DNA from 3 places in the Mesorhizobium sp. M8A.F.Ca.ET.165.01.1.1 genome. Region 1 is predicted to be linked to each of the others. Evidence: riboswitches for the same ligand, from Rfam matches in the RefSeq annotation. Region 1 holds a riboswitch; each other region holds the start of a gene.
What was found. Region 1 has a riboswitch for cobalamin ahead of EN808_RS23640 (aromatic ring-hydroxylating dioxygenase subunit alpha). Riboswitches for the same ligand answer to the same signal wherever they lie in the genome.

Region 1 (6,235 bases):
CCGCATAGGCATGGGATTCATGCTTCATTGTTGCCCCGCTTTACATCCCTGCCCGCCAGCAGGACCGATTCCACCGACAACGCCTGTAGACTTTCGGTCGTTCCTTGGCAAGGTAACCTTTGCCGGCAAGGCGCCGACATTTCCGGGATCAGACGAAGGACGGGCGGATCAAGCCTCGATTTCCAGCGCCGACAATGGCTTGGAACAACAGGCCAGGATGAAGCCGTCGTCGATCTCATGATCGAGGATGCCGCCATTGTGGCTCATCTCGACGCTGCCGGAGACTTTCTTCACCTTGCAGGTTCCGCACAGGCCGAATTCGCAGGCCGCCGGTATTCGCACGCCCGAGGCGCGCGCGGTCTGCAGCACGGTCTGGCCGGCGACGCAGTCGGCGTCGACATCCGAAAGCGCGAAGCGGATCGGCGTCGCGGCTTCGACGGAAATTGCCGCGCCGTCTTCAGCCGGCGCGGCAAACGGTGCCGGGACTTCGTCCACGGTCGGCGCGGCAAAGCTTTCCTGATGGTACTTTGCCATGTCGAAGCCGGCGGCTTCGAGCATGCCGCGCACGGCGCGCATGAAGGGATCGGGCCCACAGCAGAAGATTTCGCGTTCGCGGAAATCGGGTGCCAGGAGCGGCAGCCGGATGGCGTCGATGCGGCCCATATGGCCGTACCAGCCCTCGCGGCTCGACCGTTCCTCGATCATGAAGCCGAGCGACAGGCCAGGCATGTGGCCCCCGAGCAGTTCGAGTTCCTTGCGGAAGATGATTTCTTCCGGGCGCCGCGCGCAGTTGACGAAACCGACATCGGTCCATGGCGCACAGTCGTTCAGCCAGCGCAGCATCGACATCATCGGCGTCACGCCGGAGCCGGCCGAGACGAACAGATATTTCGCCGCCGGATGGCTGTGCAGTGAAAAGTCGCCGCCCGGTCCATAGGCCTTGACGTGCGAGCCGGGCGCCAGGTGATCGAACATCCAGCGTGTGCCGATGCTGCCCGCCTGCGCCTTCACCGTCACCGCGATCGAGAACGGCCGCGACGGCGACGACGACAGCGTGTAGGTGCGCATCAGCGGCCCATCTGGCGTCGGCAGCTCCAGCGTCACGAACTGGCCCGGCTTGTAGCGGAACCAGGTCTGGTTGTCGGACCGGAAGGTGAAGGTCTTGACGTCGGGCGCCTCATCGCTGACACCGGTCACTTCCAGCACCTGCAGTCTGTCGTTCCAGGGCGCCATCTGGTCGAGATGGCGATAGAGGCCAAGGTCGGTCATCGCATTCATCCCTGCATACCTTTCATTTTGCGCATGTCGTGATCCCAAAACCGCTGCACACTTTTGGGTGACATGCGCTAGGCGACGCTGCGCAGCGCCGGCCGCCCGCCTTCGGCCAGGCGCGGACCGATGAAGCGGGCATACCAGTCGACGAACTGGATGACGCCGCCTTCATGCAGCTCCGAATACGGGCCGGGTTCATAGGCCGGCGACAGGATACCGAAAGCGTTCTCCTCGACGATGCGGCGATCCTGGTCGTTGGTCTCGGTCCAGACATGGGTGAGTTCGGCGAGATCGTAGTCGACACCCTCGACGGCGTCCTTGTGCACCAACCACTTCGTCGTCACCGCCGTTTCGGTTGCGCTGACCGGCAGCACGCGGAAGGTGACGGCATGATCAACGAGGATGTGGTTCCAGGTCGTCGGGTAGTGATAGTGCATCAGCGTGCCGATGCGGTCGGCCGAAACGCTGTCGGACAGGTCCTTCCTCACCGCCCGCTTGCCGGTCATCGTGTAGCTCTGGGCATCGCGCAGCAGCGGCGCGCGGGTGGCGCGGTATTGCCCGGCCGGGTCGATGCGGAATTTGCTGGGCAGGCCAACAGCTTCGCACTTCGCCCAGTGCGCCAGCATCTCCGGATCGCTGTCGGCGCCTTGCACGCCGGTCACGGTCGGTGCTTCCGGGAAGGTCCTGCACAGTTCGGGATGATTGCCCGCGCAATGATAGCATTCGCGGTTGTTTTCCCAAACCAGCTTCCAATTGCCCTTCTCGATGATCGTGCTCTCGAAGGCGATCTTGGCCTCGCTCAGCCGGTGCGGCTTGAGATAGGGCTCGATCATTGCCCGCATCGGCGCGAAGTCGGCCGGCTCCTTGGCTAGGCAGATGAAGACATAGCCGGCGACGCTTTCGCAGGCGACCGGCTTCAGCCCGAACTGGCTCTTGTCGAACCCCTCGGCCATCTGGCGGGCGAACAGCAGACGCCCGTCCAGCTCATAGGTCCACTGGTGATAGGGACAGACCAGTTTGGCGGCCATGCCCTTGTCGCTGTTGCAGACGCGGCTGCCACGATGGCGGCAGGAATTGTGGAAGGCGTTGATCTTGCCCTGCTGATCGCGCACCAGCACGATAGGATAGTCGCCGACCTGCACGGTGATGAAGCTGCCCGGCTTGGGCAATTCGCAATCATGGCCGATGAACAGCCAGTCGCGATACCAGATCAGCTCCATGTCGAGCTTGAAGTAGTCCGGGTCGGTGTAAAAAGGCTGTTCCAGCGAAAAGCCTTGTCTGCGGCTGTTCAAGAGCCTCAGCATGTCGTTGCGCGCGTCCATGTCCTGTCCTCATTTTCAAGGACTGAACTGGTGGTGATTGAGGAAGGACTGGACGCAGATCGGCGCAAAGCCGGACAAACACCATCCGCCTCTTGACCGCCCACCGCGATCAGTCGAGTTCTAGCGATCTCGGGCTGGTTTCCGGGCTCTGGAGTCGTCCTTGCGGACCATCGCGACACCTTCCCAGGCTTTCGCCCAGTGGTCTCCCGTTGCGACTTGAACTCCACCACCGTTGCGGGGGCAGCGCCGGAATCTGACCGGCTTCCCAATTCTCCGCTCCGTCGTCACGCAGCGGCACCTGAGATGCCTGATCTAATCACGACAGGCTTTGCGACATCGGCACGAAAGCGACATCGCATCCATGCGGCGCGACACGCATGCTGGATCGTCATGACAGGGTCGTAGGCGTTGGAATCGCATTCTGTCGCCTGGCGCGCAGGCGCCGTTTTCGCCCCCTTTGCCGGGGGCAAAAGGGTTAACAGTTTCAAAAAGTGACTATTAGCAGATTCTAAAATCGAACCGAACGGTTCGTTTCTGTTGACGGTGCGTGCAGGACGGTGTGAACGCCGAGCCTCCGATACAGTTGGTGATCGGGGTGTCATTTTTAGCTAACTGGTTGATATAACGACAGAAAATAACCGATGTGGAAATCGCTGGTACAATTTCAAGTGGTAGAGTCATGGTCCACGCTGAACAACTTCGTGATTGGAAACAGCAGAGGTGCTCTCCCACATCGGGGCGGTCCGAACGACGCGATTTTAATCCCAAGACACGCCGCTAGACGGACGGAAAAATACTGGAGTACCCAAAATGAAAAAGATTGTTCTCACTGCCGCCGCCCTTCTGGCCATTTCCGGCAGCGCCTTCGCTGGTAGCGACCATTACGGTTCGAACGCCGCCACCCCCGCTGCCACTGTCGACAGCTCGTACACCGCTTCGACCAGCAAGTCGGAGCCGGCTGCTCAGACGCCTGCCCAGGGCGCCGACCACAATCTCTTCGGCAACAACTAACAGCCGATCCCCGGCCTGCGGCGGGGCGACCCTGCCGCGCGGGGTGGATGCCACAAATTCAGGAGTACCTAAAATGAACAAGATCCTCATTGCCGCCGCCGCCGTCCTGGCCCTCTCCGGCAGCGCCTTTGCCGGCAGCGACAACTACGGTTCGAGCGGTGCCAACCAGGCGGCTGTCACGTCGACCGACAACGCGAACACCGCGTCGATCGGCAAGTCGGCTCCGGCCACCGAGGCGCCTGCCCGGCCGGGTAGCGATCGCAACCTCTTCGGCCGTTGACGCCTGTTGCGAGTGGCGGCTTGCCCGCCGCTCGTGGAATTCAAGACATCAGGAGTATTGGAAATGAACAAGATCCTCATTGCTGCCGCCGCCGTTCTGGCCCTCTCCGGCAGCGCTTTCGCCGGCAGTGACAACTATGGCTCCAATGGCGCCAATCAGCCCACTGCATCGTCGACCGTCAATGTCGATACGTCGCATACGGGTTCGGTCCGCAACAGCGACTCACCCATCTACAAGCTGCTCAACTCGTCCGGCGACGTGCAGAAGTCCGCCCCTCACGGCGCAGACCGCAATCTCTTCGGCAACAACTAACCAGCCGTCGTGATGTATAAAAAGAGAGCGGCGGGCCTGCCCGCTGCTCTCTTTTTTTGTTGTCGAGACATGGCTGGCCTCAGGCGGCTTTTGCTTCCGCTTCGTGCAGCGCGAACGACCGTCCATCCGCATCGAAGATATGAAGGTCGCCGGCATTGGCGGTCAACTGCAGCGTCGAGCCGCGCTTGACCTCGACATTGCCCGGCAGCTTGGTCACCAGCGGCAGGTCGGCACGGCCGATGTCGATATAGACCAACTGAACCTCGCCGAGTTGCTCGACATAATCGACCGTCCCCTCGAACAGATAGTCCGCACCACTGGCGATCGCGAGATCTTCCGGCCGCACGCCGAAGCTGACCGCCGCTCCCTTTGCCGAGGGAGGCGTCGCGATCGGCACCGTCGCCTTGCGGCCGCCGACATGGCTGATGATGGTCGGGTTGCCCGTCTTGTCGACCGTGGCCGGCAGGATGTTCATGGCCGGCGAGCCGATGAACTGGGCGACGAATAGGTTGCCGGGGTTCTTGTAGAGCTCCATGGGCGTGCCGACCTGCTCGATGTGGCCATCCTTCAGCACCACGATGCGGTCGGCCAGCGTCATCGCCTCGACCTGGTCGTGGGTGACATAGATCATGGTCGTGTTGGGCATCGATTCCTTGAGCTTGGCGATCTCGATACGCGTGGCGACGCGCAGTGCCGCGTCAAGGTTCGACAGCGGTTCGTCGAACAGGAACACTTTTGGATTGCGCACGATGGCGCGGCCGATGGCGACACGCTGACGCTGGCCGCCCGACATCGCCTTGGGCAGGCGGTCGAGATATTTGGTCAGCTGCAGGATTTCGGCGGCCTGCCGCACCCGTTTGTCGATCTCGGCTTTGCTTTCCTTGCCGATCTTCATCGAGAAGGCCATGTTGTCGTAGACTGTCATGTGCGGATAGAGCGCGTAGGACTGGAACACCATGGCGATGCCGCGCTTCGATGGCGGCACGTCGTTGACCACCTGGCCGTCGATCTTGAGTTCGCCCGAGGTGATTTCCTCAAGCCCGGCGATCGAGCGCAGCAAGGTCGACTTGCCGCAGCCCGACGGGCCGACGAAGACGATGAATTCGCCCGATTTGATGTCGAGGTCGATGCCGTGGAGAATGTTGAGATTGCCGTAGGACTTCTTCACTTGTCTCAAATTGACATCGGCCATTGATTTCCTCCCAGTGGTTCCTCAGATGTTCAGCCTATGCGCCCGAACCAGACGCCGTAACCGCCGAGTTCGACCGTACCGGTGCTTGCCTGCCCGGAAAATCCGTGTCCCGCCAAAGGTTGCAGGGTTCGGTTGCCGAGGTCAACCTTCGCTGGCGCAGCGCCCAGATTGAAGACGCAGACGATCTCCTCATTGCCCGCCCGGCGGGTGAAGGCGACGGTGTCGCCCTGGCTTTCGATGAAGCTGATGTCGCCCTTGGCCAATGCCGGATGGGCGCGGCGGAAGGCGAGAAAGCGCCGGTAATGCTCAAGCAGCGAGGTTTCGTCACCTTGCTGCACGTTGACCGCCTGTGACAGGTGCTTGGCCGGCACCGGCAGCCAGGGCTTTGCCTGGGAGAAGCCGCCATTGCTGGCATTGCCGTCCCACACCATGGGTGTGCGGCAGCCGTCGCGGCCCTTGAATTCCGGCCAGAAGCGGATGCCGTAGGGGTCCTGCAGGTCCTCGAAGCGCAGGTCGGCCTCGCCGAGCCCGAGTTCTTCGCCTTGGTAGATGCAGACCGAGCCGCGCAGCGACATCAGCAATGCCGAGATAACCTTGAGATAAGCGGTCGGGTCGGTTTCGCCGGCGGCCCAGCGCGAGGCCGGGCGCATCACGTCATGGTTGGAAAACGCCCAGCACGACCAGCCGTCGCTGGCCACCTCGCCAAAAGCTTCCAGCACCGAGCGGACCTTGGCTGCGCTGATCTTTTCCGGCGCCAGGAAGTCGAAGGAATAGCACATATGCACGCGCTTGCCGCCCGCTGTATAGGCGGCGACCACGTCCAGCCCGCGCTGCGAATCGCCGACT
Region 2 (6,235 bases), on a different contig from region 1:
CCGGCGCAACCTCTTCCTTGCCATCGGGCAGTGCCAGCCAAGTCTGCAAGCCGGAGATGGACATCGGCGCGCCGCGCAATTCCTGTGGCGTGCGCTCGGAATGGACGATGCCACGGCCCGCGGTCATCAGGTTCACGTCGCCGGGCTGGATCACCATTTCGGTGCCGAGCGAATCGCGATGCCGGATCTTGCCGTCGAACAGATAGGTCACGGTCGACAGGCCGATATGCGGGTGCGGACGGACATCGAGCGCCTGGCCGGCGCGCAGGATGGCCGGGCCCATGCGGTCGAAGAAGATGAACGGCCCGACCAGCCGCCTCTTGGCGGTCGGCAACGCGCGGCGCACTTCGAAGCCGCCAATATCCTTGGCGTTGGGGATGACCATCAACTCGATCTGGTCGCTGGCGAAGGCATCGCCGGCCTCAGGGTCTTTCCCCGGGAAGAAGCTCATGAACTCTCCTGGTCAGCGCTCGGTGGCTGCATCAGCCGCATCAGGCAAAGCGGATCGCGGCCTTTGCTCTTAGTTTGGCCGCCACCTCTTCGCGATTGCGCGGATGCTGGTGGGTTTCGAGGGAATCAAGCAATTCGCGTGCCGATGCCGCGATGGCTTCGACAGCATGATCGAACGCATGCTGGTTCTGTTTCGACGGCCGCGTCGTTCCACTCAGCTTGCGGACAAACTGGAGTGCCGCGTCGCGGACTTCGTCGTTGGTTGCCGGCGGATCAAAATTGAACAGGGTCTTGATGTTTCTGCACATCGTTTCCAAACCTCCTCTTGTCCGTTTCAATCGGGACGAACTGTATCCTCAATCATGATCGTGTCCAAAAATCGGTAAGACTGCGAGGGCGCCTTAGTCCGCGTCGAGCGGCTCGGTTCCAACCGGCTTGCCATCGCGCGACAGCCTGATCTTCTCGACCTTGTCCTCGGCTGCCTTCAGCAAGCGGTCGCAATGCGCCTTCAGCGCCTCGCCGCGCTCGTAGATCCGGATCGACTGGTCGAGCGGCACGTCGCCGCGCTCCAGATCATCGACGATCTTCTCCAGCGCGTCGAGTGCCTGTTCGAAGCTCATCGCCTTGACGTCTTCGTTGATCTCACCGCTCATCATTCATCCTTTCATCAGTCGCCCGACATGGGCGGCGACCGAAAATGCCAATCCTTGCAGATCGTAGCCACCCTCGAGCAGGCTGACGAGCCGGTTGCCGCCGTGGCGTGCGGCGCGCTGCATCAGTTGGCCGGTCGCCCAGTCGAAATCGTCCTCGGTCAGATTGATCTCGGCCAGCGGGTCGCGGTGGTGCGCGTCGAAGCCGGCCGAAATGATGATCAGGTCGGGGGCGAAATTGTCGAGCGATGGCAGCACGCGCGACAGGAAGGCATCGCGAAACACCTCGCTGCCGGTCTGTGGCGCCAGCGGCGCGTTGACGATGTTGCCGGCACCGGTCTCGTTCTTCGCCCCGGTGCCTGGGTACAACGGCATCTGGTGCGTCGAGCAATAGAGCACCGACGGATCGTCCCAGAAAATATCCTGCGTGCCGTTGCCGTGATGCACGTCCCAGTCGACGACGGCGACACGCTCGGCGCCGTGCCTCTTCTGCGCATAGCGGGCAGCGATCGCCGCCGTGTTGAAGAAGCAGAAGCCCATTGCCGTGGTCTTTTCGGCATGGTGGCCGGGCGGACGGGCGGCGACGAAGACATTGTCGGCCCGCCCCGCAAAGACATCGTCGACGGCGGCGTTGGCGGCGCCGATCGCCGTGATCGCGGCCTGCCAGCTCTTCGGGCTGGCGGTGGTATCGGCGTCGATGTGGGCAATGCCTTCGTCGGGGATGGCGGCGCGGACACGCGCGACGAAATCGGCGGGATGCGCGTAGAGGATCGTCGCCTCGTCGCCTTGCGGAGCCTCGACGCGGTCGAGCGCGGCAAAAGCTTCGTCGTCGAGCACGCGCTCGATGGCGCGCAGGCGGTCGGGCCGCTCGGGGTGGCCCGGCGGGGTGACGTGTTCGAGAAAGATGGGGTGCGTGTAGAGACGGGTAGCCATCTCCCCTATCTAGTGCCCCGACGCCGTAATGGCCATGCGTGGCGGCTTGATCGCTGGGGAAAATCACGCCTGCGTCCATTGGCGTCGCTGCGGGGATTGGCGCCGCCGGGGCTTCGGCGTAAGGTTGCCGCCACTGCCTGGTGCCTGCCGGTCTGTTTGTTTTAGCCGCATTCTGCGACGCCAAATGATTTCACTTGGCTGCAAATGCTCCGGCGGGAGAATCGGGAACACGGTTAAATTCCGTGGCGTGCCCAACGCTGTAAGGGGGACCGCGCCGGTAAATGCCACTGTCGATGACGGGAAGGCACCGGACGCGGGTTGATCCCGAGCCAGAAGACCGGCCTGGCAGGCATCGTCATCCGCATGGTCAGGCGGATGACATCAGAGCGATGTGGGTCCTCTTGGACGCGCAAAGTTCGCTCTGAGAATTTGAACTGCTGCAATCGCAAGGGGACAAGCGATGCCGGAAGCCATGACCGCTCCAATGGGCGATGGATTTGATCAGATAGCGCGTGACGCGGTTTATCGCGCCATGTTCACGCGGCGCGACGTCCGCAGCCATTTTACATCGGAGGCGATCGACGATGCAGTGCTGGCGCGGCTGCTGCTTGCCGCCCACCACGCGCCATCGGTCGGCTTCATGCAACCCTGGAACTTCATCGTCATCCGCGATGCCAAGCGACGGGCGGAGGTGCGCGACCTGTTCCTTGCCGCGCGTGAGCAGGAACTGCCGGCAATCGAGGCAGACCGGCAGGCGCTCTACCGCAAGCTCAAGCTTGAAGGCATTTGCGAAAGCGCATTCAACATCTGTATCACCTGCGACCGCGAGCGCTCGAAAGGCTCGCCGCTGGGGCGCTGGCACAACCCGGAAATGGACCTCTACAGCACGGTCTGCGCGGTGCAGAATTTCTGGCTGGCGGCACGCACCGAGGGTGTTGGCGTCGGCTGGGTCAGCATCATCGAGGCGCAAGCGCTGAAAAGCCTGCTGTCTGTCCCCGACCACGTGACGCCGGTCGCCTATCTCTGCGTCGGTCGTGTCTCGGAGTTCGCGCCGAAACCCGACCTCGAAACACATGGCTGGGGCCGACGCCTGCCGCTGCCCGACCTGATCATGAGCGAGACGTTTTGCGGCCAGGGTGAGGCACCGCTCAAATCGGCGGTGGCGCGCCTCGACACCGTCGCAGGTGCGCCCGCCAGCCCCGCCGATCAGCGCGTCGCGCCGGCCGTGCCCCAGCGCGAGCCGCCGAAGGTGGACAGCGCCTTGTCCTTGAGTTCCCGGAACTTCGATGAGGCTTCGGCCAGCCTGGCGTCCCAGGCCGGATCAGGCACCTGGCCCTCGATGGTCCTGAAATAGACCTGCATCAGGCAGGCAATGGCGAATGGCTCGATGAAGGCCGCCTTGAAAGCCCAGGCAAAGACGATGGCGAGCACGAAAGCCCAGCCGGCGAGTTGCCCGGGCATGACATAAAGAATGGCGGCTGCCGGAGCCAGCATCAGCAGGAAAATCACGAAAGACACGCCCCACATGATGACCGCCAGCCAGACGGCGTTCTTGACCATGGTCTTGCCGTTCTGGGCGTAGAGCACCACGCCTTGGCGCGCCGTCTCGAACGGCGAGGACGAATTGATGCGGATGTTGTAGCCGAGAATGATCTCGTCGACATAGGTCAGCGATAGCCGGATCACCGTGTTGAGGAACGAGACCAGGCCGCTCAGGCCTGGGATGGGCAGGAAGGCCGCGATGCCACCCAGCAGGCCGGTGATGGCGCGGATGGCGCCCTTGACCAACTGGTCGACGACGAAAAGGATGTTCGCCTCGGCAAAGCGCTCGGTCACAACCTCTTTCGCGTAGGCGATCTGGTTCTGGCCGTCGGGAACGTCATGCCCGTCGATGAGATGCACCATGACGGCGATATGGCCGGCCTTGACGACGTAGAGGATGTATTCGCGCAGCCAGTAGACAGCGATCGAGACGACGCCGAAACCGACCACACCGCCCCAAAGGGCAAAGGACAACGGTCCGTCCGGATCGGTGGAGATATGGCCGACGCCGTAGCCGACCGAGGCACCGGTGCCGGTGGCCATGATGTAGGCCAGCGTGATGCCGAAATAGACGATCATGCGAAAGACAATGAAAGGCCAGGTCCGCATCATGATGGACACCGACCTGCCGATATCGAAATCCCACATGCCCGATTCTCCCCTCAGAGATGGCTGGGGAGGATGCGCCCAAACCGGCTATTGTCAATTGCAGGCGGTGGCGGAAGCGCCGCGGCGGCTCAGTTTGACCGCGCTTCCGGTTTCTCGAGCAGGCCTTCGAGCAGTTGCTTGAATGCGGCCACCACCTTCCTCGACGTCGCTTCGGGATCGTTCGAGTTGGCGATCCGCTGTGCGGCCTGACTGCTCGCACCGTTGATCAATCGCGCCGCCGTTTCGGGATCGACGCCCGGCACCACCATCCCCTCCTGTTGCAGCGCCGTCAGATGATCGGTCATTGAACCGACGCAGGCATTGGCATTCGACCATTGCGCCGGGTCTCCCAGCACGGCCGGACCGTCCCGGAACATGATGCGCTGGATTTCCGGCTCCAGCGCCATTTCGATGTAGGTCGTGCATTCGTCGACGAAATGCTGCCAGCGGGTCGGCGCCCTCGCCGCGACCTCATTAACCCGTGCAGCCATTTCCGCGTCGATTTCGGCGATAACCGCCTGCAGCAGTCCCTTCTTGTCGCCGAAATGATGATAGAGGGCGCCGCGCGTCAGCCCGGCCGATGCGGTGAAATCGTCCATCGACGCTTCGGCGTAGCCAATGGTGCCGAAAGCCTGGCGGGCCGCCGTGATCAGCTTGGCTCGCGTCTCGGCAATCATCTCCTTGCGGGGTCTGTGCATGGTTCTGGACCTATCCACATACGTCTCGTATGCCAATTGACATACGCTACGTATGAACTATCTGACATTCATACGCATCGTATGTAATTGTCGCATCATCCTTTGTCGAGGAACCAGCCATGCAAAACCCCTATTCGGAAATCTTTCGAGCCCCCGGAACCAAAGGCTTTGCGGCCGCCGGCTTCCTGGCGCGCCTGCCGATCGCCATGGCACCGATCGGCATCGTCGCGATGCTGTCTCAAACGCGTGGCGAATACTGGCTGGCCGGCGCGGTCTCGGCGACTTTCGCGCTGGGCAACGCTTTCGTGGCGCCGCAAATATCAAGGCTGGTGGACCGTCTGGGCCAGACACGCATCGTGGTCCCCACCACCATCATCACCGTGATTGCCTTCGCGGTTCTCATCGCGGCAGCCAATCAGGATTGGCCGGTCTGGACGCTGTTCGTCTCGACACTGGCGGCCGCAGCCATGCCCAGCATGCCGGCAATGGTGCGCGCCCGCTGGACCGAGATTTTCCGAGGACGGCCGCAGATGAACACCGCTTTCGCCTTCGAATCGGCGGCGGACGAGCTGGTCTATATCGCCGGCGCGTCGCTGTCGGTGGGGCTCAGTGCGGGTCTCTTTCCCGAAGCCGGCGTGCTGGTCAGCACCGTGCTCCTCGCCATCGGTTCGACGGCCTTCATCCTGCAGCGCTCGACCGAACCGCAGGTGCGGCCGGTGGACCGTGCCACGAGCGGCTCGGCAATAAGGCTGCGGCCGGTGCAGATCATCACCCTTGCCCTGATTTTCATCGGCGCGACCTTCGCGACGACGGAGGTGAGCACCGTGGCCATCACTGGGGAATTCGGCCAGCCGGGCGCCGCCAGCCTTGTCATCGGCGTCTATGCGCTAGGATCGTTCGTGCTCGGCATCATCGTCGGCGCCCTCAACCTGCAAGCACCGCTGCAACGCCAGTTGGCAATCGCGGTCGCCCTGGTCGCGCTTGGCACGCTTTTGCCGCTCACCGCCGGTACGGTGCCGCTGCTGGCGCTGACCGTGTTCATCAGCGGCGTGGCGATCTCGCCGACCTTCATCACCGCCTTCGGCCTGATCGAACGGCATGTGCCGGAAGCGATGCTGACCGAAGGCATCACCTGGGTGATGACCGGCATCGGCATCGGTATGGCGCTCGGTTCCTTCGCCGCCGGCGCGGTGGTGGATGCGTTCGGCGCCCAGAACGGGTTCTGGGTTTCGGTTGCATCAGGCGTTATCGCATTGGTTACGGTGCTGCTCGGCCAGCGCAGCCTCGCCACCCACGAATGCGAGTTGGAAGGAT
Region 3 (6,235 bases), on a different contig from region 1:
CCAGGATCCTTGAGGCTGGAAACGAAGACCGGGACCGCTGCCAGTCCCTGGGAGCGCAAAGCCTCGGCCAGCGCATCGATCGGGGCGACGTCGGCCGCGAGCAGCATCGAGCGGTAGAAGAGAATAGGGACGACGGGAGCGCCGACCATTGAAAGGTCCGGCTCCTCCGCGACCCCCAATCCAGACTGATAGTAACCGGCCTTCGGCACGCTGACCGGACTGGCGACGGACGTATCCTGTCCAGCCAGGCCTGCCAGCCTCCGAACCAGCGCGCTCATATTGGCCGGGCCGCCCTCTCGGAAATAGCCAAGCAGGCCGTCGAGTTCGGCGCGTGGCAGCGTCGAGGCTTCGATCAGCCTGAGATCCTCGTCATGGCTTTCACCCGGAAGCAGCGCCAGTTTGATGCCGCGCTCACGGGCAATCACCGCCAGCTGGTCGCAGCCATAGCGCCACCAGTCGTTGCCGCCGAGGATGCGCACCAGGATGACCTTGGCATGGCGGGCGACGCTGTCGATCCAGAGGTCGACGGACATGGGGTGGCGCAGATCGCGCAGTGCGGCCAGCCGCATGGAGGGCAAGCGATCGGCGTCCGCCTTCCATGCCGCCGCCAGTCCGGCGAGATCGCTGTCGGTGAACGACAAGGCCACGATATCCCCCGGCGTTTGCCTGAGGTCGACAGGCTCGGCGAGGTCGTCGAGCGAGGCGGAGGTCGTGGTGAGGATGTGCATCGCGGCCCGTGTCTGAAATCAGCCGGCGAGTATGCGTTCGATCGCCGGACGGTTCAGCCCCTTGAGGCCGATGACGACCAGGCGCGAGCGGCGGTCATCCTCGGCGGCCCAGGCGCGGTCATAGTAATGATTGACGCGCGGGCCGACGGCCTGCAGCAGGAGCCGCATCGGCTTGCCGCCGACCTCGACGAAGCCTTTCACACGCAGCACGTTTTCCTGTTCGGCGGCCGCGGCGACGCGCTTTGCCAACTCGTCCGGATTGGCGATCGAAGGAATGTCGACGATGAACGTGTCGAAGTCGTCATGCTCGTGGTCGAATGCGCCGTCATGATGGGACTTGCGGTTCTCGATGTCATCCTCGACGGCGAGACCAAGCCCGAGCAGCACCGAGGGATCGACCTTGCCATGCGACGTCGGCACGATCTTCACGGCGCGGGCGGAGTGTTCATTGACGATGGCGTTGGCGCGGGCCGAGCCGTCGGCGTCCATCAGGTCGCTCTTCGACAGGATGATCAGGTCGGCGCAGGCGATCTGGTCCTCGAACACTTCCTCGACCGGGTCGTCATGGTCGAGGCTCTCATCCCCGGCGCGCTGCGCCTGCAGGGCGTCCATGTCATTGGCGACGCGGCCTTCAGCCAACGCCGGGCCATCGACCACGGCGATGACGCCGTCGACGGTCACGCGGCTTTTCACCGTCGGCCACTGGAACGCCTGGACCAGAGGCTTGGGGAGAGCGAGACCGGAGGTTTCGATCAGGATATGGTCGACCTTCGGCGTCAGCGACAGGATCTGGTCGAGCGCCGGCACGAAATCGTCGGCGACGGTGCAGCAGATGCAGCCATTGGCCAGTTCGACGATGTTTTCCTCCGGGCAGGTGTCGATGCCGCAGCCCTTGAGGATTTCGCCGTCGATGCCGATATCGCCGAATTCGTTGACGATGATGGCAATCCGCTTGCCGCCGGCGTTTTCCAGGAGATGGCGGACCAGCGTCGTCTTGCCGGCCCCGAGGAAGCCGGTAACGACGGTGCAGGGAACGCGGGAGAGATTGCCGGCCGAATTTGGAGCGGTCATGTCAAGTCCTTCAGCATGTCGAGAGGAGGGATGCGGGCAACGAGGCCGCGCTTGAGGCTATCGGGGCGGCCGCGCCAGGGAATGAGGCCGTCGGTCGAGGTGGCGAAGAGTTTCGCGCCGGCGACGAGATCGGCGCCGCTGGTCGCGGTCAGGTCGCCGAACACATAGCTCCAGCAGCCGTCGCGCAGGATCGCGGCGCTGAGCCGGCGCTTGCAATTGCCGAGGCATTCGACCGTACGGATGCGGATTTTCTCGCTCGAGGCGGCTTGGCGCGTATCTTCAGCCAAAAGTTCGCCGGCCCGGGGATGGGCGTCGGAACCGGTCTCGTCGCGACAGGAGGCGCAGACGATGACAGTGATGCCGGCCAGGGAATCATCCTCGCCGGACGAAATGTCCGTTGTTTCAGCCGAGAAACTGCTGTCGCGATCCAAATCAGGCTCCTTGCCCGGAAAACCCGCCGGGCGATCGGATTCTTGCATTCCAGACGGCAGGTCTCCTGGCTCGCGGGTCGTCGCCTTGGGTAGCCGCCTTCCCGGGACAATCCCAGTGGCTTTCGGCCTTGGCTCTTCGCTTACAGTTGCGGGGACAGCCGCGGATTTGGGCTTTTCGGCCCGCACCGCATTCCCTCTTGGCTCCTCCCTTTGCCGAGAGGAGACCGTCTGGATCGGATTTAGGCTCTTGCGGGCAGCGGTGTCAACGCGAGCTTACGACACCGCGATGTCGGACAGCGCCGGGCCGAGGTCGCCGGCAGGCGTCACTTCGATGCGTTCAAGCCCAAGCCAGCCCTGCATCTGCTTCAATTCCTCGAAAAGTTCAGCGGCGGTTTCAGGCGGCGCGCCGGGCTCGGCATAGGCGGCATGGACGCGCAGGACACTGGCCGGCCGGTCGGCTTTGAGGTCGACGCGCGCCACGATCCTGTCGCCAAGCAGGAAGGGCAGGACATAGTAGCCGTATTGGCGCTTCTCGGCCGGGGTGTAGATTTCGATGCGATAGTGAAAATCGAACAGCCGCTCCGAGCGCGAGCGCTCGAAGACGACGGGATCGAACGGCGCCAGCAGGGCGCGGGCCTCGATCTTGCGTGGCAAACGCGCATCCCTGTGAAGGTAAGCTGGCTTGTCCCACCCCTCGACACGGACCGGCAACAACTCGCCGAGTTCGACCAGTTCCTCGAGCCGGCCTTTCATGTCGGCGGGGGAGAGCCGGAAATAGTCGCGCAGGTCGCCTGATGTGGCGATGCCGTGGGCGCGGGCGGAAATGCGCAGCAATTCGCGATGTGCATCCTCGGCCGCCGGTACCGGCAGGTCGAGGATCGCTTGCGGCAGCACCCGCTCCGGCAGGTCATAGAAGCGCTCGAAACCGCGCCGGTGCGCCGTGGTGATGCGGCCGGCCCAGAACAGCCATTCGAAGGCGTGCTTGGCGCGGCTCCAACCCCACCAGCCGCCGGAGCCTTTCTGGCCTTCCAGCGCCGAAGCGGCGATCGGGCCACGATCGACGACCTGGCGGTAGATCTCTTCTATATAGGCAGCGTGCTCACGGCCCCATTTGGCCAGCCCCAGATACATTTCATCGCCTTGCTCGGCGCGCTGCATGCGCCAGCGCATCAGCGGGTACGTCTCGACCGGCAGGAATGAGGCCTCGTGTGCCCAATATTCGAACACCGTGCGCTTGCGCGTCACGGCGGCGTTGTCGAGCAAGGCAACGGGATAGGGACCCAGACGCGAATAGAGCGGCATATAGTGGGCACGCACCACCGCACTGACGGAATCGATCTGCAGCAGGCCGGTGCGGGACAGAACGCGGGCGAAATGGCGGCGGTCGGGCATGCCGGCGGGGCGGGGATCGAGAAATCCCTGAGCGGCGAGCGCGATGCGCCGGGCGGCGGCTAGCGAGATCTTTTCCTTCATGCAGGCGTCACTCTGAGGGTGCTTTGACAAAGATGTGATGGGTGATTCCAGCCCATGCTAGCAGGGTTTTGGCGGCAACCCTGTCAGGAGAGAAAAGTGGAGTAAAAAGAGAAGGAAATCAAACAGGAGCCTATGAGACCAGTTTCTCCCGGAATGCCGTCCAGCTCGTTGTTTTGAACAAGGTTTGACTTGCTTCGCTGGAAGTGCTGCGCTAACCCTCGCCGCGTTGCAGCATAGGCTCCTTAAAACGGTTCAGCGGTTAAACTGTCACGCTTCCGCATTAAGGTCCGGTGCTGTAATCAACGTGGATTGGCGCCAACGGAAAGCCGCTGCATGAACGCACTCCTCAGTTCGTACCTGCCCATCGTCCTGTTCATCGGCGTGGCGCTGGTGGTCGGCCTGGCGCTGCTGGTCGCACCGTTCCTGGTGGCCTACCGCAACCCCGATCCCGAAAAGCTGTCCGCCTACGAGTGCGGTTTCAACTCGTTCGACGATGCCCGCATGAAGTTCGACATTCGTTTCTACCTGGTGTCGATCCTGTTCATCATCTTCGACCTCGAAGTGGCCTTCCTGTTTCCCTGGGCAGTGTCCTTCTCGAAGATCGGCATGCTCGGCTTCTGGTCGATGATGGTGTTTTTGGCGGTGCTGACCATCGGCTTTGCCTATGAATGGAAAAAAGGAGCGCTGGAATGGGATTGAACGACAGTTCAGGCACCCTCGTCGCGCCAAAGCCCAAGGGCATCATCGATCCCAACACCGGCAGGCCGGTGGGGGAGGACGATCCCTTCTTCCTCGAAATCAACAATGAGCTTGCAGACAAGGGTTTTCTGGTCACCTCGACCGAGGCGCTGATCACCTGGGCGCGCAGCGGCTCGCTGATGTTCATGACCTTCGGTTTGGCGTGCTGCGCGGTCGAGATGATCCACACCTCGATGCCGCGTTACGATTCGGAGCGCTTCGGTGTCGCGCCGCGCGCGTCTCCGCGCCAGTCCGACATCATGATCGTGGCCGGCACGCTGACCAACAAGATGGCGCCGGCGCTGCGCAAGGTCTACGACCAGATGCCGGAGCCGCGCTACGTCATCTCGATGGGCTCCTGCGCCAATGGCGGCGGCTATTACCACTATTCCTATTCGGTGGTGCGCGGCTGCGACCGGGTCGTGCCGGTCGACATCTATGTGCCCGGCTGCCCGCCGAGCGCCGAAGCCCTGCTCTACGGCATTCTTCTCCTGCAGAAGAAGATCCGCCGCACCGGCACGATCGAACGGTAAATCCATGGCCGCATCCCTTAGCGAACTGTCGACCTATCTCGGCGAGAAGCTGCCTGGCCGCTTCAGCGACGCTGTGCTCGCTTATGGCGAGCTTACCGTTCACGTCGAGCCGCAAAACCTGATCGAGGTAATGACCTTCCTGCGCGACGATGCGCGCTGCCAGTTCATTTCGATCATCGATGTCTGCGGCGCCGACTATCCGTCGCGGGCCAAGCGCTTCGACGTCGTCTATCACCTGCTTTCGCCGAAGCAGAATGTCCGCATCCGCGTCAAGGTGCAGGCCGACGAGGAGACGATGGTGCCGTCGGTCACCGGCGTCTATCCCGGCGCCGACTGGTTCGAGCGGGAGACCTACGATCTCTATGGCGTGCTGTTCTCGGGCCATCCGGACCTGCGCCGCCTGCTGACCGATTACGGGTTCGAAGGCCATCCGCTGCGCAAGGACTTCCCGCTGACCGGTTTCGTCGAAGTGCGCTACGACGACGAGGCCAAGCGCGTCATCTACGAGCCGGTCGAGCTCAAGCAGGAATTCCGCAATTTTGATTTTCTTTCCCCTTGGGAAGGCACCGACTACGTGCTGCCCGGGGACGAAAAAGCCAAGACGAATTGAGGCGCCAGAATGGCTGAAACCTCCGTCCGCAATTTCAACATCAACTTTGGACCTCAACACCCTGCGGCGCATGGTGTTTTGAGATTGGTCCTCGAACTCGACGGCGAAGTCGTCGACCGCGTCGATCCGCATATCGGCCTGCTGCATCGCGGCACGGAGAAGCTGATCGAGGCCAAGACCTATCTGCAGGCGGTGCCTTATCTCGACCGGCTCGACTATTGCGCGCCGATGAACCAGGAGCACGCCTTCGCGCTTGCCGCCGAGCGCCTGCTCGGCATCGAGGTGCCGAGGCGCGGCCAGCTGATCCGCGTGCTCTATTGCGAGATCGGCCGCATCATGTCGCACATCCTCAATGTGACGACGCAGGCGATGGACGTCGGTGCGCTGACGCCGCCGCTGTGGGGCTTCGTCGAGCGCGAAAAGCTGATGGTGTTCTATGAGCGCGCTTCCGGTTCGCGCATGCATGCGGCCTACTTCCGGCCCGGCGGCGTCCACCAGGACCTGCCACGGCAGCTGGTCGAGGACATCGGCAAATGGATCGACCCGTTCCTGAAATCGCTCGACGATCTCGACAAGCTGCTCACCGGCAACCGCATCTTCAAGCAGCGCAATGTCGATATCGGCATCGTTTCGCTGGCCGATGCCTGGGCC

Region 2: linked by a shared signal. The riboswitch ahead of bluB (5,6-dimethylbenzimidazole synthase) and the one ahead of EN808_RS23640 (aromatic ring-hydroxylating dioxygenase subunit alpha) in region 1 are both predicted to bind cobalamin.
Region 3: linked by a shared signal. The riboswitch ahead of EN808_RS09745 (DUF1636 family protein) and the one ahead of EN808_RS23640 (aromatic ring-hydroxylating dioxygenase subunit alpha) in region 1 are both predicted to bind cobalamin.

Annotation. Positions count from the first base shown of each region.
Region 1 covers NZ_SRTH01000010.1:55,869-62,103, reverse strand. The annotation lists gene EN808_RS23650 (PqqD family protein) at 1-28, opposite strand, end outside; gene EN808_RS23645 (hybrid-cluster NAD(P)-dependent oxidoreductase) at 169-1,269, opposite strand; gene EN808_RS23640 (aromatic ring-hydroxylating dioxygenase subunit alpha) at 1,347-2,594, opposite strand; cobalamin riboswitch at 2,709-2,911, opposite strand; gene EN808_RS23635 (DUF680 domain-containing protein) at 3,405-3,605, shown strand; gene EN808_RS23630 (DUF680 domain-containing protein) at 3,679-3,885, shown strand; gene EN808_RS23625 (DUF680 domain-containing protein) at 3,949-4,197, shown strand; gene ugpC (sn-glycerol-3-phosphate ABC transporter ATP-binding protein UgpC) at 4,277-5,389, opposite strand; gene EN808_RS23615 (alpha-glucosidase) at 5,419-6,235, opposite strand, start outside.
Region 2 covers NZ_SRTH01000004.1:448,443-454,677, reverse strand. The annotation lists gene EN808_RS15440 (pirin family protein) at 1-451, opposite strand, end outside; gene EN808_RS15435 (DUF2277 domain-containing protein) at 492-758, opposite strand; gene EN808_RS15430 (exodeoxyribonuclease VII small subunit) at 852-1,103, opposite strand; gene EN808_RS15425 (histone deacetylase family protein) at 1,107-2,033, opposite strand; cobalamin riboswitch at 2,212-2,394, shown strand; partial or broken gene bluB (5,6-dimethylbenzimidazole synthase) at 2,494-3,072, shown strand; gene EN808_RS15415 (hypothetical protein) at 3,240-4,223, opposite strand; gene EN808_RS15410 (TetR/AcrR family transcriptional regulator) at 4,313-4,921, opposite strand; gene EN808_RS15405 (MFS transporter) at 5,041-6,235, shown strand, end outside.
Region 3 covers NZ_SRTH01000003.1:93,600-99,834, forward strand. The annotation lists gene EN808_RS09735 (cobaltochelatase subunit CobN) at 1-728, opposite strand, end outside; gene cobW (cobalamin biosynthesis protein CobW) at 747-1,799, opposite strand; gene EN808_RS09745 (DUF1636 family protein) at 1,796-2,230, opposite strand; cobalamin riboswitch at 2,268-2,474, opposite strand; gene EN808_RS09750 (winged helix-turn-helix domain-containing protein) at 2,504-3,703, opposite strand; gene EN808_RS09755 (NADH-quinone oxidoreductase subunit A) at 4,037-4,402, shown strand; gene EN808_RS09760 (NADH-quinone oxidoreductase subunit B) at 4,393-4,974, shown strand; gene EN808_RS09765 (NADH-quinone oxidoreductase subunit C) at 4,979-5,584, shown strand; gene EN808_RS09770 (NADH-quinone oxidoreductase subunit D) at 5,594-6,235, shown strand, end outside.